DNA from 3 places in the Paenibacillus sp. FSL L8-0435 genome. Region 2 is predicted to be linked to each of the others. Evidence: predicted binding sites of a transcription regulator. Region 2 holds the regulator's gene; each other region holds the start of a gene.
The links. Region 2 encodes Rex, which represses fermentation and respiration genes when NADH is low (regulators of the CRP and FNR family bind a similar motif). Its sites were predicted from a motif close to TTGTGAAATATTTCACAA; they were not measured.
Positions count from the first base shown of each region.

Region 1: a site for Rex is predicted at 4,612-4,629, ahead of pflB (formate C-acetyltransferase). Genes of this name have one in related genera too.
Region 3: a site for Rex is predicted at 1,777-1,794, ahead of NST33_RS14900 (cytochrome ubiquinol oxidase subunit I). Genes of this name have one in related genera too.

Region 1 covers NZ_CP150185.1:4,636,290-4,642,525, reverse strand. Annotated here, with positions in the region: gene NST33_RS20655 (Crp/Fnr family transcriptional regulator) at 15-731, opposite strand; gene adhE (bifunctional acetaldehyde-CoA/alcohol dehydrogenase) at 1,162-3,774, shown strand; gene pflB (formate C-acetyltransferase) at 4,712-6,236, shown strand, end outside.
Region 2 covers NZ_CP150185.1:4,456,174-4,462,409, forward strand. Annotated here, with positions in the region: gene NST33_RS19725 (DUF5590 domain-containing protein) at 1-419, opposite strand, end outside; gene NST33_RS19730 (amidohydrolase) at 457-1,764, opposite strand; gene NST33_RS19735 (redox-sensing transcriptional repressor Rex) at 1,751-2,404, opposite strand; gene dinG (ATP-dependent DNA helicase DinG) at 2,623-5,484, opposite strand; gene NST33_RS19745 (tetratricopeptide repeat protein) at 5,626-6,236, opposite strand, start outside.
Region 3 covers NZ_CP150185.1:3,418,041-3,424,276, reverse strand. Annotated here, with positions in the region: gene NST33_RS14905 (cytochrome d ubiquinol oxidase subunit II) at 1-335, opposite strand, end outside; gene NST33_RS14900 (cytochrome ubiquinol oxidase subunit I) at 335-1,699, opposite strand; gene NST33_RS14895 (MFS transporter) at 2,098-3,492, opposite strand; gene NST33_RS14890 (LysR family transcriptional regulator) at 3,602-4,477, shown strand; gene NST33_RS14885 (GNAT family N-acetyltransferase) at 4,508-5,074, shown strand; gene NST33_RS14880 (hypothetical protein) at 5,163-6,134, opposite strand; gene NST33_RS14875 (sigma-70 family RNA polymerase sigma factor) at 6,134-6,236, opposite strand, start outside.

The DNA of each region.
Region 1 (6,236 bases), 180 kb from region 2:
TGCATAGTCAAATATTAAATACGACAGATCTCGTTCGGGCAAAGCTCACAGTGACAGATCCCTTGCAGCATCTTCAGATCTTTGATGACAATCATGCCATTGTCATATTCAATCCCATCTTTCTTACGCAGGTCGCTTAACATGCGGTTTACACTTTCACGAGTGGCTCCAATCATATTGGACAGATCCGTGTGGGTAATTTTTTTGTGAATAATGACATGCTCTCCATGAGGCTCACCATACGAATTCGACAACCGAATGAGGGTGGAGCAGAGTGCACCCGGTTTGCCGTATAACATGAGATCCCGGAATTTGGTCTGTGTCAACCGGTGGTGGATGCCCATCCATTTCATAAAGTCGATCGCAAAGTCACAATGCTGGCAGATTAACATCTCCAGGTCTTTATGCTCCAGTACACCGATCTCACTATCCTCTAATACTTCCGCAGAGAAGCTGTGTTTAGAGCCAAAGAAGGGATCAGCCTGCCCAATCATATCACCGGATTGATACATGTACATGATCAGTTCCTTGCCTTCATCCGTGGATTTGGTGATCTGGGCACGACCCCGTTTCATATAATAAAGTTTGTCAGAGATATCGCCTTCCCAGTACAGATGTGTACCTTCCGGATAGGTTCTATCTTTCATGGTAACCAACAGATGGTTGAAATTTGCTTCCGAGAAACAGTTGGTATTACCGCGCTTTTCCAGTACAGTTGTTAGTTCTCTCATAAGTCTATCTCCCCTTTGTGTCCATCGGACGACCTTCTGTAATAAGCAGTAGCCTCCGAGGTTCGCCGCAAACCGTTGCCGTCCTGATCAGGGTCATCTCGGCCGGGAAGAAGGACGGTACAAATTGCGGTGGTTCAATTTTTAAGTTCAGTATATACCTAATCTTACCGTTTGAGGGGGAAGGAAAGGGGGCAAAAATGACGAAATTTCAAACATTGTGATAAAATTCACTTTTAATGGGGAGGATGAATTTTACAGCCCTATATTTTAAATAGGAAGTGAAAATGGTCGTATGAAGGACACTACAAAACTTAAATTAAATTTGTTATACTTTGTGAAAAAAATCACATAATTAAGTTTATTGTCATGTTACGATGTGAATGTAAACGAGAGAGACAAACTAATACGAACCTTTAGGAGGATGAGGGAGATGGCTGTAAAGAACGAAGTCGCCCCAGCAAAAGAACCGACAGCAGGTCAGTATATTCAAACGTTAATCGACAAAGCGAATAAAGCACACGCTGCATTCATGAAGATGGACCAGAAGCAGATTGACCGGATTGTGCAAGCGATGGCGCTTGCGGGTCTGGATAAACACATGATGCTCGCTAAGATGGCCGTAGAAGAAACAGGCCGCGGAGTATATGAGGATAAGATCACCAAAAATATATTTGCAACAGAATATGTGTACCACAGCATCAAGTATGACAAAACCGTAGGTGTGATTGAAGATAACGAATATGAGAGCTTCCAGAAAATTGCGGAGCCGGTCGGCATTATTATGGGGATTACACCCGTTACCAATCCAACATCAACGACGATGTTTAAAGCACTGATCTCCATCAAGACGCGTAACCCGATCATCTTTGGTTTCCACCCATCTGCACAGAATTGTAGCCGGGAAGCTGCCAAAATCCTGCTGGAAGCGGCTGTGAAACATGGTGCACCAGCAGATTGTATTCAATGGATTGATGATCCTTCCATGGATCGTACAAACGAACTGATGAATCACAATGATGTGGCTCTCATTCTGGCAACAGGCGGATCAGGCATGGTACGTGCAGCGTACAGCTGTGGTAAACCTGCACTGGGCGTAGGACCGGGTAACGTACCTTGCTTCATCGAGAAAAGCGCGGATATCAATCAGGCAGTAACGGATTTGATCCTGTCGAAGTCTTTCGATAACGGCATGATCTGTGCTTCTGAACAAGCGGTCATCATTGAAGAACCGATCTTTGATCAAGTGAAGAAAAAAATGATTGCGAACGGCTGTTACTTTGTTAACAAAGATGAAGCAGCAAAATTGACAGCGGGTGCGATTAATGCCGAGAAATGTGCGGTGAACCCGGCGATTGTTGGTCAATCTGCGGTAAGCATTGCGAAATTGTGCGGTATTGAAGTTCCAGCAGGCACCAAAATTCTCGTGGCCGAGATTGAAGGGGTAGGTACAAAATTCCCATTGTCGGCTGAGAAATTAAGCCCGGTACTGGCTTGTTACAAAGTTAAAACGGCAGCAGAGGGAATTGAACGTGCAGCAGAAGTGGTTGCTTTTGGCGGCATGGGTCACTCCTCGGTTATCCACTCCACAAATGAAGAAGTGATTGGCAAATTCGCAGATCGTCTGCAAACTGGACGGATTATTGTGAACTCACCATCCACACACGGTGCCATCGGGGATATCTACAACACAAACATGCCGTCATTGACACTGGGATGCGGATCATACGGACGTAACTCGACTTCTTCCAACGTAACCGCTGTGAACTTAATCAATGTGAAAAGGGTGGCTCGCCGTACCGTGAATATGCAATGGTTCAAAGTGCCGAACAAAGTCTATTTCGAAAAAGGGGCAACGCAGTATCTTGCCAAAATGCCTGACATCACACGTGTAGCGATTATTACGGATGCCATGATGGTGAAGCTTGGATATGTTGAAAAGGTAGAACACTATCTGCGTCAACGCCAAATGCCAGTAGCGATCGAAGTATTCTCCGATGTTGAGCCAGATCCATCCACAACAACGGTAGACCGCGGAACCGAAATGATGCGCCGCTTCCAACCAGACTGCATTATCGCACTCGGCGGTGGATCACCGATGGATGCTGCCAAAGCCATGTGGTTGTTCTATGAATACCCAGACACGGACTTCAACGACCTGAAACAAAAATTCATGGATATCCGCAAACGGATCTACAAATATCCACGTCTCGGCGTAAAAGCGAAATTTGTAGCGATTCCAACCACATCCGGTACAGGTTCTGAAGTGACCTCGTTCGCTGTTATCACAGACAAAAATCAAGGTAACACCAAATATCCATTGGCCGACTATGAGCTGACACCAGACGTAGCAATTGTTGATCCGGAGTTTGTATACTCCCTGCCTAAAACAGCTGTTGCCGATACAGGTATGGACGTACTGACGCATGCGATTGAAGCTTATGTATCTGTTATGGCAAATGATTACACGGACGGACTTGCGATCAAAGCCATTCAACTGGTGTTCCAATACCTGGAGCAATCGGCACTGCAAGGAGATAAACTGGCACGTGAGAAAATGCATAATGCTTCCACGATTGCAGGTATGGCGTTTGCCAACGCATTCCTGGGCATTAACCACAGCTTGGCGCACAAATGGGGCGGTCAGTATCACACCGCACACGGACGCACCAATGCGATTCTGATGCCACACGTCATTCGTTACAACGCGAAAAAACCGACCAAATTTGCATCATTCCCGAAATATTCGCACTTTGTAGCGGATGAGCGGTATGCCGAAATCGCCCGCATCTTGGGATTGCCTGCTCGTACGACAGAAGAAGGCGTAACCAGTCTCATCAACGCCATTCGTAACCTGAACAAAACATTAGGCATTGAAGAATCGTTCCAGGAAATCGGCTTTGATGCCAAAGACTTTGAAGCACATGTAGATTATCTGGCAGACCGTGCCTTCGAAGACCAATGTACAACCGCCAATCCGAAGTTACCGCTGGTAACTGAACTGGCTGATGTATACCGCAACGCTTTCTACGGAAAGTTTGAATAATAAACTTAGAACGACGCGTGCCTTACGGCAAGAAGATCAGGGTTCCCCAAATGGGGAGCCCCGATTGCCGTCTTTCACACAATAACGAGAGGGCAGAAAAACAGAAGAGCAAAGCATCTGTTTTTCAGGGGTTATTCTAAGATTTGGTTTGCTCCGAGCATAGAGGAGCAAAGGGTTCTAGAGAGGTTACACGGAATCCGTGACGTGGCTGTTTGAGCCAGATGTTCACACAATAACGAGAGGGCAGAAAAACAGAAGAGCGAGCATCTGTTTTTCAGGTTTTATTCTAAGATTTAATTTGCTCCGAGCATAGAGGAGTAAAAGGTTCTATAGAGGTACACGGAATCCGTGAGGTGGCTGTTTGAGCCAGATGTTCACACAATAACGGAGTGGGCAGAAAAACAGCAGAGCAAAGCATCTGTTTTTCAGGAGTATTTTAAGATTTGGTTTGCTCCGAGCGTAGAGGAGCAAAGGGGTTCTCAAAGAGGTTACACGGAACCCGTGATGGGGCCGTTTGAACGAACCCTTTACACGACAACGGAGGGGCAGAAATAACCTGAAAAAGCGAAGCGTTCGCCTTTATCCCCGGATTTTCCCTTTTCAAAAGGGAATCAAAAAAATCTGGGGATAACAGCGATTGGAAGGTTGTTCTGCCACGCAGTGATCCTGTGTAAAGTTTCAATTTCAATGGGACACAGCGCAGGTGGAGTGAGTTAGTTCACTGACTTTGTGACAAAAATCACAGATGATGAAAGCCCCAAGTCGTATACTGAAAATGTAAGAAAAACATTCATCCCGCGGTTCCGGTTCCCAAGTAGAGAGAACATGTTCCGGTTTATGTGAAACAATTCACATTAATCGCGGCTCTGGGCACACAATGCTACGAATGAAGCAAGATGTTATGTGTCCAGAAATCCAAATTAGTGGAGGGATTACGATGTCGGTGATTGAAAAAGATGTCAAACAACAAACAGGCTGGAGAAACTTTACCAAAGGAACATGGACCAAATCCGTAGATGTGAATGATTTTCTGGCACACAACTTGTCTCCGTATTACGGTGACGAAGCATTTCTCGCAGGTGCAACCCAGAATACCAAAGAATTGTGGGATATCGTATCTGATCTGACCAAAAAAGAACGGGATAACGGCGGTGTCCTTGACGTTGATGTAAACACACCAGCGACTATTGTTTCTCACCAACCCGGTTATCTGGATCAATCCAAAGAGCAGATTGTCGGCGTTCAGACCGATGCTCCGTTCAAACGTTCCATTCAACCAACAGGCGGAATCCGGATGATGATTGATGCATGTGAAGCGTATGGCTTCGAATTGCCTCAAGGCGTCATTGATATATTTACAAACATTCGCAAAACACACAACCAAGGTGTATTCGATGCTTATACTTCCGATATGCGTGCAGCACGTAAAGCAGGGATTATTACAGGTCTGCCAGATGCTTACGGCCGTGGCCGGATTATCGGTGACTATCGTCGTGTAGCTTTGTACGGGGTAGACTTCTTGATTCGTAACAAAAAAGGTGAACTGAATGCACTCGAAGTTGATGTTATCGATGAAGATGTGATTCGTCTGCGGGAAGAATTGTCTGAGCAGATTCGTGCATTGCAAGAATTAAAACAATTGGGCGATATGCACGGGTTCGATATTTCCTTGCCAGCGACAACAGCAAAAGAAGCATTCCAATGGTTGTACTTCGGTTATCTCGCTGCGATCAAAGAACAAAACGGTGCTGCGATGTCACTGGGACGTGTATCTTCTTTCCTGGATATCTACATTGAACGTGACCTGCAAGAAGGCATTCTGTCCGAAGAACAGGCTCAGGAATTGGTTGACCATTTTGTAATGAAACTGCGGATTGTCAAATTCCTGCGTACACCGGATTACAACGAACTGTTCAGTGGAGATCCAACATGGGTGACTGAGTCCATCGGTGGCATGTCTGTGAATGGTGAAACACGCGTAACCAAAAACAGCTTCCGTTTCCTGCATACACTGCACAACTTGGGTCCTGCACCAGAACCGAACTTGACTGTTCTCTGGTCAACGAAACTTCCAGAAGCTTTCAAAGATTATTGCAGCAAAGTATCCATCGAAACCAGCTCAATCCAGTATGAAAATGATGATCTGATGCGTCCGATCTACGGTGACGATTACGGTATTGCATGCTGTGTGTCGGCTATGAAGATCGGGAAACAAATGCAATTCTTCGGTGCTCGTGCCAACCTGGCTAAAGCTCTCCTGTATGCGATCAACGGTGGTCGTGACGAGAAATCCGGAGCACAAGTTGGACCTGAGTATCCTGCCATCACTAGCAAAGTACTGGATTACAATGAGGTTATGAAACGCTTCAAACCAATGATGGAGTGGCTGGCGAAGCTGTACATGAACACCCTCAACGTCATTCACTACATGCACGATAAATACAGCTATGAACGTATCGAGA
Region 2 (6,236 bases):
CCATTCACAACTCCGGGCATGATTCGCTTAATCTCACCGGCAGGAACTTCAGAACTGAAGCGATTGCGGATCTGCGCTTCGGACATGCCATTCTGCAGCAGCTCACTGTGTACAGCGTTTGCACCCTTAGCCGGTTGATTGTTTGCATCGAATTTAACCCAGACCATAACATCCTGGTTATCCTTATTTTTGCCGATCAGGGTCCAGTAGATATTGTCAGAGCCTTCTTTGTCTCCCCAGATGTACTTGCGCAATTCATCATAGGATGTAATGCCCAGTTGCTTCTGTGCTGCCTCTATAGCGAGCGCTTCTTCCTTGCGCTGGTCCTGCGTGACATAGACGTAATAACGCTGAAGTCCAAACAGAATCAGAACCAGTGCAAGTAGCGAAATCCATATCCACTTCTTTTTTTTCTTCAAAAGCCGAACTTCCTTTCCCTATGATGCTGTCCTGCAATTAACGAGCAAGCAGACCATCAAATGCCAATTGAGACTCACGCAAAATACGTTCTTCATCCAGCGTCAGACATTCGCCATGTTTCACCACTTGTTTTCCATCCACCCATACGTGCTCAACATCTTTGGCAGAAGCCGAGTAGATCGTATGTGAGATCAGGTCTGTATGTGGATAGAAATGTGCCTGTTCAATATCAAGGGCGATAAAATCAGCCTTCATGCCGACCTGAAGCGCTCCGGTATTGTTCAAGAAGATGGATTTGGCACCATATAACGTTCCGAGTAGTAACGCTTCGCCTGCCGGTACTGCCGTCGGGTCACCAGATACACCTTTGTGGATCAATGCAGCCAGTCTCATTTCCTCGAACATATCCAGGTTGTTGTTGCTTGCTGGTCCGTCTGTTCCGAGTGACACGGTAACTCCTGCTTTCAGCATCGCAGGTACCCGCGCAACACCGGAAGCGAGTTTCAGGTTACTTCCCGGGTTATGGGATACAGCCACATCATGACGGGCCAGAATCTCAATCTCTTCATCATTCAGATGCACCGCATGTGCAACCAGGGATGGACGGGAGAAAAATCCCAGTTTCTCTAGATGTGCCACAGGACGCAGTCCATAATCAGCCACGTTCTGCTCCACCTCACGAAGCGTTTCAGACATATGTGTATGGAGAGGAAGGTTTAGGTCATTCGCGACCTGTACAAGCTTCTCTATGTAGTCAGGAGGGCATGTATATGGGGCATGTGGCGAGATTACGGTTGTAATACGACCATCTGCCTGTCCATTCCACTCACGTGCAAACGCTGCCGACTCCTCCAGCTTCCGCAATTGCTCTTCTTTCGAGCACAGCCCGATTACACCACGTGCCAGTGCTGCTCTAACGCCGGATTGCTCCACAACTTTGGCCACTTGATCCATGTGATCATACATGTCCAGGAAAGCTGTAGTTCCGCCTTTCAACATTTCAAGCACCGATAGCGAGGTTCCCCAATATACATCTTCTGAAGTCATTTTCGCTTCCATCGGCCACATTTTTTCCTGCAACCATACTTGCAATGCAAGATCGTCTCCGTGCCCTCTGAGCAACGACATCGCTGCATGACCATGCGTATTGATCAGACCCGGCAGGAAGAACAGTCCTTTTCCATCTACCTTGGTACTATTTTTGTCTTCATCCGGCAATGTCTCACCAATATGCACAATCTTGTCATTCTCAACAACCATGTATCCTTGGACCACGTTCCATGTTGTGCCGCCTTCATTAACGGCAAATTTGCCGTTGTGGATTACCCATCTATTTGTTGTCATCTTCCTCGTCGTCCTTTCCAGTCTCCAAGTAATAGGCCAAACTAAGCAGATCCGTTGTAAAGTCAGCATGGTGAATGCGGATATGCGGCGGTGTTTTTAGAATTGTTGGTGCAAAATTAAGGATCGCTTCGATTCCGGATTCAATAAGCTGATCGGCTACATTTTGGGCTTCCGTATCCGGAACCGTGATAATTCCGATGCGGATGTTATCCGTTTTAACCGCTTCCGTCAATTCATCCATTGGTTTTACCGTCAAACTGTTGATTTGACTACCAATCTTCGGTCCATATGCATCAAATACAGCAACAATCTTCATGTTGTCTTTCAGATATGCGTTGTAGTTGGACAAGGCTTGACCTAGATTACCCGCGCCTACCAGAGCTACATTAATTTGCTGATCGATCTTGAGAATGTGACGAATTTTCTCGATCAGATAGGATACATCATACCCGATCCCTTTACGACCAAAATCACCGAAGTAAGCCAGGTCTTTACGAATTTGGGCCGGATTCAGATCCAGCCTCTGTCCAAGCTCTTGAGAAGAAACAGTAGCCACCTCACGCTGATGCAACTCGTTCAAATAACGCAAGTATACAGGCAGACGTCGTACCACCGCTTCCGAAATTTTATCCGATTTCATTCTTGCTCCCCCTTACCAAGGCCACGATAAAATAATAGATGAAAAGATGAGCATTCTGTATAAACTCAAAGATAAACGTGACATTTTATACAGAATGCTCCTTGTAATTTAGGTTATAAGTTCTTACGTGCAACTGCTTTAATCGGATACGGAAATATCTAATAAAGTTTAACGCCAAACAATAGTGTCATGCAATGATGTAACGAACAAAACAACCATTATTTTTGTTCATTAGCAGGTTTTTCCAACCACTCGGTAATTCGTGGAACCATCTGCTCCGTGAGCATGTGTTCCATTTTGGGACCAGGTAATGAATATAAAAAGAATTTACCATAGTACGCTTCAATCACCCGTGTATCATAAACAATGACAATTCCTCTGTCCTTCGCTGTACGCACCAACCGGCCAAATCCCTGTTTGAAACGAATGACCGCTTGCGGCACGGACAGTTTCATGAACGGATTTTTCTTCTGTTCCTGAAGCAGCTCACTCTTGGCTTCCACCAACGGATGATTCGGTGGCTGGAAAGGCAGTCGAACAATAGCGAGACAGGTTAGGGCCTCTCCCGGGATATCTACACCCTCCCAGAAGCTGCTTGTGCCCAAAAGTACCGTTGCTTTGGCATCTTGGAACCTGCGAGTCAATTTGGAACGACTTCCACTGTCAACGCCTTGCCCAAGCAACGAGATGTCGTTACCAGACAGTGCCTCCTTCAGCGGATCATAGACCTGTCGCAGCATCTTGTATGAAGTAAACAGAACCATCATGCGTCCACGCGTAGCAATTGCCGTCTCTGCGAGTGATTGCACCAGCATATTAACAAAGTGCGCATCACCCACACTTCCCTTCACACTCGGGAAATCACGCGGAATCACCAGAAGTGCCTGATCGCGATAGTTGAAAGGTGATGGCAGCATCGACGTTAACAGCCGATTATTCTCGGAAGCTTCCTGCAAGCCAAGCTGTTCAATCATGAACTGGAATGACTTATCCACAGAGAGCGTAGCCGATGTAAGCACAACACTTTTCTTTTTGTCAAAAAACAAATCCTTAAGCTGTGCACTGACATCTACAGGTACGGCATACAGCTGGAGAGATTTACTGCGGAACTGGCCGCTAGCTTCCATCCAGTATACCGTTTTGGCATCATCCATGCGCATGAAGAAACGAAGATTCTCCTTCAATGTGGTCAGATCTTTCAACAATCCTGTAATGTCCGTGATCAGACTATCCGATTGATAATCATCCTGATCCTCTTTCACCTCAAGCAGCAATTTGTCCCCTTTGCGAACCAAATCACCCAGAGTCACATAGATCTGGTTCTCCAGATCCTGCAGCTCCTCCCATTTTGCCGGTTTCTGAGATGCTTTCAGACGCAGTGAAAATTGCCCCGTCTCTCCCGGTGAAGCATCACTTCGTTCAGGCAACAGACCGAACAAGGCATCGCTCATACGATCCCACAGTTCCTTGACCTCAACAGCCAGCGGGAACATCTGATCCACCATGGAGCCCCATTGCACTGAATTTTCATGCCCGGATAACTGGGAACGAAGCATAGGCAGCTGACCATTACGACTGTCTTTAAATAGGCGGGTCAGTGTATGAACCAAGGTGAAATATTTCATATGCATTCCAAGATGTTTACCAGCGACATCCTCCAGATGATGTGCCTCATCGATCACAAGACTCTCATAGGCTGGCAGCAGCTGATGCGCGGCTTTCACATCCGTAAATAATTTGGAGTGATTGGTGATTACGATATCAGACAACCCTGCTTCATGTTTGGCACGATGGTAGAAACATTTGCGGAACCATGGACAGGATCTTCCCAGACATGATTCGGATTCACTCTGTACGGTCTCCCAGAAGTCCCCTCCGCGTCCGCTAAGGTTAAGCTCCTCATCATCTCCGGTTTCGGTCTGCGTAAGCCAGACAATCATCTGAGCTGCTGTGAAATAATCCTCTTTAGGTGTGGCGAATTCACGTTTATTGATTTTGTGTTCAAATTTGCGCAGGCACAGGTAATGTCCACGCCCTTTGAAGACAGCAGCTTTAAACGGGAACGGAACCACTTGGGTCAGCATCGGAATGTCTCGCTCTCTCAATTGCTCCTGCAGATTGATTGTATGCGTGCTAACCATAACTTTCTGTTCTTGCTTCACACTTTCGTAAATAGCAGGCAAGAGATAACCCAGAGATTTACCAGTGCCTGTTCCTGCTTCGATCAAGAGATGTTTCTCTTCATCCAGGGCTTGCCTTACACTGCTGAACATCTGAGTCTGCGCTTCACGCTCTTCGTAATGATCCAGTGTATCCTTCAGGTTCTCCCGAACCTGGTCCATAAACTGTTCGAAGCTTACACCATCAAGGGGGTTAGCCTCCCGCTCATCGCGTGGTGCACCAATATCGGTCCAATCACTTACATTAAGAGCAAGCTGACGATAATAGGTATGTCCGTCCAGATCCTGAATCGGCTCTGCTTCCTTCTCACTGCGCATTCCGTCCAAGAACCAACCCAAGTCACTGTCTTCTGGTGCAAACAGGTCACTGAGGCGCTGAATCGTTATGAGCGGTAATTCCTTTAACTCATCCAGACACTTGAGAAGCACATAGGCTGTCGCCAGTGCATCACTGTCTGCCTGGTGAGGGCGGTCATGTTGAAATCCAAATTCGGAAGACACATAACCGAGTTGATAAGAACCCAGTGATGGGAATGTAATCTTCAGAAAATCAATCGTGTCCAGAATGCGGCCAGTGAACGGCAAATAACCGCAACGGTCGAGAGCATTCTGCAAAAAGTGAAAATCAAAAGCGACGTTGTGTCCAACAAGCACCACATCATTAAGCAGCGGAACCATCTCCATCATCATCTCTTCGAGTGAAGGAGCGTCCGCCACATCTTCATCGGTAATACCCGTTAACCCCGAAATAAACGGGGGAATCGGTACACCAGGGTTCACATAAGAACTATATATTTGAGTTATGCTGTAGTCATGATCTATGATGGCAAGTCCGGCCTGTATAATCTCACCGTCGGACTGCGTGCCGGTTGTTTCGAAATCCAATACGGCAAATTTCATTGCAATGTACGGTCCCTTCCATTCCAGTCTATGTTACAGCATAGCAAAAAAAAGGGGATTTGAAAATTAACTGACAAAAAAGCGGTGTCCCCGCCGCTATGCCAAAGGAGGGAACACCGTTTTTTGTCGCCGAATTCCCGCTTAATGAAGGGTCGTCAGCTGATTAGCATATTGCAATTTTCCCCTGTTCAACCTGCAAGCTTCCATGTTGTACAGTGGTTCGGTCAATGTCGGGTCATACTGAAGGGCCTGTGCAAAGAGTGAACATGCAGCTTCGGGATTCGCAAGCTTGGCTTGAATACAGCCCAGGGCGTTACATACAAGCCCTTTTAAGCGAGGCGAACCCTTAAGATACATGATCTGCTGCAAATGTGTCCCGGCTTCCGCCATTTGTTCCAGATTCAGATACGCGAGCGCCAGGTAAAAACGAGTCAATGCACTCTCCGGATGGTCGGTCACAACCCGGGAGAACTGCATGATCGCCTGCGGATACATCTGTAATTTGAAATAGCCCTGACCTCGACTGAAACATTCCAGATGGAGTTCAGGCAGAGCGGTAACAGCTTCCTGTTCCGGTTCAAGGGAAGCAGGCTTATCCATCTCCCGCTCCCTCACCTGGCTCATCTTTTCTTCAAACATCAGCCATTCATCCAGCATTCCGTCACTCATCCGCTTAAGCAAATTCCACTTTTGCAGCAATTCCTGTTTGTTCAGGCCTTCAGCGGAAGGATAGCTCTTGATAATTTCATCTA
Region 3 (6,236 bases), 1.0 Mb from region 2:
TTTTTAGAACCATAATTTTCGAAAGCATAGAATGAACCACGAATGGCAAGTAAAATGACGGCAATACTTCCCGGAACAAGCAGCGCGGAGCCATAATAGTAAGCAGTATCCGGAAAGAATCCAACGATGCCAATATAGAAAAAGACAAAAAATACATTGGTGATCTCCCAGACCGGTGATAGATAACGGGAGATCAGACGATTAATCAGGTGATCCTGCTTCGTCAGGCGTGCATAAAAGGCGAAGAAACCTGCTCCAAAATCAATGGAAGCTACAATAAGATAGCCGTACAAGAACAGCCAGAGTACCGAAATACCAATTAATTCATAACTCATTATGCCTGACCCCCTTTCTCGGCTGATTGATCATGCTTCTCCTTCAACCATTTCTCCATCTCGAGTTCAGCAGGATTATTATTGAACAACCGTCTCAGTACAACGACACACATAACGCCTAGCAGGATGTAGAGAAGCAAGAAGACGAAAAATAAAATTCTCACACTCGGTGAAGAAGTAGCGGCCTCTTCCACTCGCATATAACCTCGGATGATCCATGGCTGCCGCCCAATCTCTGCATAGAACCAACCCATCTCAACGGCCAGAAAAGCGAGCGGTGCACTGAGTGCAACCATACGAAGCATCCACTTGTTAAACTGATTACGTTTCTTCCAGAATACAAACAGGAAGTACAGACTTGAGATCGCAAGCAGAGCAAATCCGATTCCAGCCATTAGATCAAACAAATAATGCACAAGTAAAGGTGGATGCTCATCTGGTGGAAATTCGTTCAGCCCGGTTACCTCGGCATCAAAGTCTCCAAAGGCAAGGAAACTGAGCACCTTCGGCAAATGTAGTGCGCCTATAATTTCATGTTCAGCATTCAGCCATCCCAATAAAATCAAATCCGCTCCGCTTTCCGTCTCGAAATGCCACTCGGCAGCTGCGAGCTTCTCCGGCTGATGCTCAGCCAAAAACTTGGCAGATACATCTCCAGCTAAGGAATTTAATAAACTGAATACCAGTACAACGGCCATCATGAGATTCAAGCCTTTTTTGTGGTAGGCGGACACTCCCTTTCTCAGCATCGCAAAGGCTGCTATTCCTGCTAACAGGGCAGCTCCTGTCAGATAAGCCGAGCTTAATACATGGAACACTTTGGAGAACGTCGCCGTATTCAGCATCGCTTGCACGGGGTTCACTGCCATGAATTGGCCTGCTTCCATCACAAAGCCTTCAGGCTGGTTCATGAATCCGTTCACTGTAGTAATAAAAACAGCAGACATACCTGCCCCGGCGACAATTGGAATGGTCAGCAACCAGTGGATATACGGATTTTTGAACCGATCCCACGTGTACAGGTAAATGCCCAGGAAGATGGCTTCAAAAAAGAACGCGAATACTTCCATAAATAGTGGCAGTGCAATGACATTCCCGGCCAGTTTCATAAAATTCGGCCATACCAGAGCCAATTGCAGCGATATCGCTGTGCCTGTCACGACACCAACCGCGACAGAAATGACAAACCCTCGTGACCACCTCTTCGCCATAAGTATGTAATGGTGATCCTTCTTCCGAATGCCGATGAACTCTGCAATAGCGATCATCAGAGGCACACCGACACCAAGTGTTGCAAAAATAACGTGGAACCCGAGCGTCAAACCAGTCACCAGCCTGCTCCATAACACCGTATCAATAGCCATTCGTTATACTGCCTCCCTTCAAACTCTGTTCAATTTTGAAACAATCAATATCAGCTTCGGCCAAGCTCAATGCATAGTTGCGAAATATTTCACAAAGGTAGGTACGACGATATCTTGCCACACCTTTAATGCGTTTACTCCTGTTGGCTCCCGATTATAACAAGCGCTGGATGCCTATGAAAATCTGATATTGATGCACTTCAAGTACTGACCAAGCCTATTAATCAAAATTATTATATCTTTATTTTTACCTAATTCAATCAAAGACACGTCTTCTACCTTAAACGTTCAAGAAAGGATCAACTCTTTCTGACAACTTGGTGAAAAACAAAAAATACACCCAATGGAGCTATTGATTCATTGGGTGTAAACGTGCTATTGCACGGCAGATTCGCTATTTACTTGCTTACTTGCTCCGGACTCACCGGACCTGCCTCGCGACGTACGCTCATGATGATCAATGATGCAGCTAATACCGTAAGGATGATGCCAAGCATGTGAAATCCTGTCACATTAAATGTATCTCCCATAACAATTCCAATGAATAACGACGATAAGATGGTCCCCAGGTAGCGTGATGTATTAAAAATACCCGATGCGACTCCAATCATTTCTTTGGGTGTGCTTTTGAACAGTGCTGCTTGCATGCCAACCGCGTTTAGGCCGTTACTTATTCCAAATAAAGCTAAGGCAACAATGATTATGAAGATTGGAGAAGTTTCATTCATAACAACGATCAATATAGAGCCCAATGTCATTAAAGAAGCGGATAAGATCAGCGCTGGCCGTGATCCTGATCTGTCAATCCAGCGCCCTGCAATCGGAGCAATAATGACTGAACATAACCCCAAAGCTAGCATACTCATTCCTGTATGAACTTCATTGAGATGTCGTATCTGCTTCAAATACGTAGGAACTCCAAAAAATAGTGCGTAAAACAGGATATTTACCAGCATGTATTGCACATTCACCCAAGTCATCTCGGGATATGTGGCAAAGGTTCGCAGAGGGATGAAAGGCGTGTCTGCTTTTAATTCATGTCGAATGAACATAACGAGTGCGATTAACCCGATCGCTCCTGTCAGCAGATGCCATGTTGAAATATCTCCTGTGGAATTTACTGAAAGTAAACCGATGAGCAGAGTTACCAAGGCTACCGTAAACATCAGGATGCCTGGTGCGTCAATTAACGCAAGCCATTTCCGAATGGACATGTGACCAGAGATAGACGGGGATTGCTCGTCCTTCGGGATTGTTTTCCAGGCGAACCAAAAACTTGCCAAGACAAACGGAATATTAACGATGAATATGCTATGCCAATCCCACCAATGAATCAATACTCCACCAATAAAGGGCCCGATCGCAGCCGCTCCAGAAAGGAATATAGCCAAGGTGGACAAGGCGGAGGCTTGCTTGTCAGTCACGTTAATTCTGACAATCGCCATTCCGACGGCCACCATCATGCTTGTGCCAATCGATTGAATGATTCGGAATACGATGAGCCACGAAAAACTGGGAGACCACGGAGCTAGCATGGATGATACAAAAACAATAATAAGACCCATGAGGAATATCTTCCTGCGGCCAAACAAATCACTACATTTGCCCATGACGGGTTGAGCGACAGCACTGGCAATGTAAAATGATAAAATAATCCACGAAACGGCTGTAAAATTAAGTTGATACACTTGTTGTAGCCTTGAAATAGCCACCGAAATCATGGAGGAATTCAACGGATTCAACATAATTCCGAGTCCAACAGCTAACATCAATCCTTTATTTCGAACGTTCATTGGTGCACCTCTCCTTCTTCTGCTGTCATCTTACTTGAAAACATTCATTTATTCCAACGCATTATATGTTATGATTTGATGAACTAGAAGGAATGAAGGAATGGTGCAAATGGAACTTCTTCAACTAAAATATTTCCTGACGGTGGCCCGATGCGAACATGTTACGGAAGCTGCAGGAAAGCTGCATGTCACGCAATCCTCCCTGAGCAAAACGATACAACGATTAGAGGATGACCTGGGAGTCCCTTTATTTGATCGAATCGGGAGAAAGCTGCGATTAAACGACTTTGGAAGAACATTTCTTCAGCGAACTGAAAAAGCCTTATTTGAATTGGAACAAGGAAAGCGGGAAATTGCTGACCTCTCCAACCCGGATCAGGGTACACTGCAATTGGCGGTGACTACGGCGAGCACATTGCCAGGCATACTGCGGGAATTCCGGAAAAACAAACCGGATATTCAGTTCCATGTGCAAATGGTTTCGTTAGAAAACATGTCCAGACTTCTACATCGGGGCGAGGTGGACTTTTGTCTCTCCTCCCCTCCGATTCATGGTGACGATATCGAATGTCAGATCCTATATGACGATCCGATTGTAGTCGCTGTTCCTATGGGTCATCGATATGCAGATCGAAGCAGCATTCAATTAACCGAGCTTAAGGACGAGCGGATTGTTGGGGTGAAGCAAGGGTATGGGGTTCGTGATATGGTAGATTCCGTATGTCAATCCGCTGGTTTCCTACCGAAGTATGTATATGAAGGTGATGAGCCTGCAAGATTAACAGCCCTTGTGGAAGCGGAGATCGGTCTCGCGTTTATACCTAGCACAGCCAGAAACCCGCATGAGCGCATTAGATATCTTCAGGTAGAGGAACACAAGCTCGTTCGGGAAATCGCTCTACTTTCGCACAAAAACAGATATATTTCCAAAGCCGCTTTAGAGTTTCGCAGCGTGGTTATGGACTATTTCAGTGCTATGCCATGAGCATACATTCAATACAGAGGAGTTGTCATTTTGATATTAAAACCAGAAAAATTTGATCATATTTCAGAGACAGAACGGCTAGTCATCCGACCATTACAGAAAGACGACTATGAAAATTGGTTGAATGAGTTCGAAAACCGTCATCCCTCCCAACACCGTCATGATACAGGCAAAATGGATATGAGTGAATGCACACTGGATTGGTTTCGTGATCTGGTAGATCGACATCAAGAGTTAGCGCGTACAGATGCCGTTTATGTATTTGGTGTGTTTAGAAAGCATGATGGTACACATCTGGGTATGATTGATATTGCTACCTTGGCAAGAGATGATTTTCAATGGGGAAGCTTCGGATACACGATCCATAATCAGTATTGGCGAAAAGGTTATGGGAAAGAAGCAGTGAATGAAGCACTTCATATTGCATTCGAACATCTGAAATTCCACCGTATAGAGGCTCATATCAATGTGGATAACACCCCTTCCATGAAACTGGCAGAGAGTGTTGGTATGGAATTTGAATGTCTACGTAAAGGGTTTATTCACGAAAATAATGAATGGACCGATCACTTGGTGTATTACAAAAATTCTAATTAATCTAACCCCACCGATAATCAAAAGAGCGAACAAAGCACTTGCGTGCCATGTTCGCTCTTCTTCATGAATCCATATTACTGTCTTCGCGTTACTCACCCAAGCTGTTCCAGAATGATTGAAATGTGCCTTTCTCCACTTCCAGGAATGCCGGAACATTACCGTAACGAACCAGACCTTCACCGAATAGAACCAGTGGGACCTGCGTTTTATCTTCCAATGTGAGATAGATGATCTTGCGATCTTCCTTGCCGTAGAGGTTCTCTTCCAATTCCGGGCTCGTTGCGATTGGTTTGGCAGCAGATAACGCCGAGATAAAGCTGTCCAGTGCTTCATCCGCTGCTAACGGTTGAAGCTGCTGCAATCCGTTATTCCAGCTGTCAAACGTTTCCCATTGCGCAGAAGTGATGTTGCCTTCGAGATGTAGCTTGCCGATCAGATCGGCACCAGTACCAATGGTGATCCCGTTGTTCTTGTCAAATAGTTGAGCATACACCTGACCATCGATCTCGGTGTAAGACATGATGCGGAAGTCCTTATCGTAGCCATTGACCGCATAGATGTCAGCTTCGCCAATGTTGGAAGCAAGTTCCGAGTATTTATCCTGGCCGCTCAGCTCATCAATGCCGCCAGTGGTGGTCCCCAGTTTATCCCCCCGCAGGTTGAGTGCATTGGCGCCTTCAAGCAATGTTGGGGACTGTGTATAGACGTTTCCTCCATACACGACCAATTGCACCATATCAGCCATCGCGCCTTTGACCTGTGAATCCGGCAACTCCATCTTCGGAATCACGATCGGATCGAACGACGTGCCTGGAGTCACCGCTGCCACCTGTGGTGTTGGTGCGGCTGGTCCATTGAATTGTTGCCATACACTTGGCGCAGCCAAGCCAATACTGGCAGCGATAACGACACTTGCTGCAATGTATAATGGTTTACGTTGACGTTTTGGTCCCTGATGTTGCGTGTTTAAGGATTGCTCTACCCGTTTCTTCATTTGTTCGTTTGCTTTCATATTATCCACCGCTTTCTTATAGTTTTGTTTGAATTGTTCTTCGTTCATTACAGTTCCTCTCCTTCCAGCTCCAGTTTTAACAGCTGTCTGCCTCGTTTTAATCTCATTTTCACTGCTGATTCGCTAATCTCCAGGATCTCGCTGATTTCT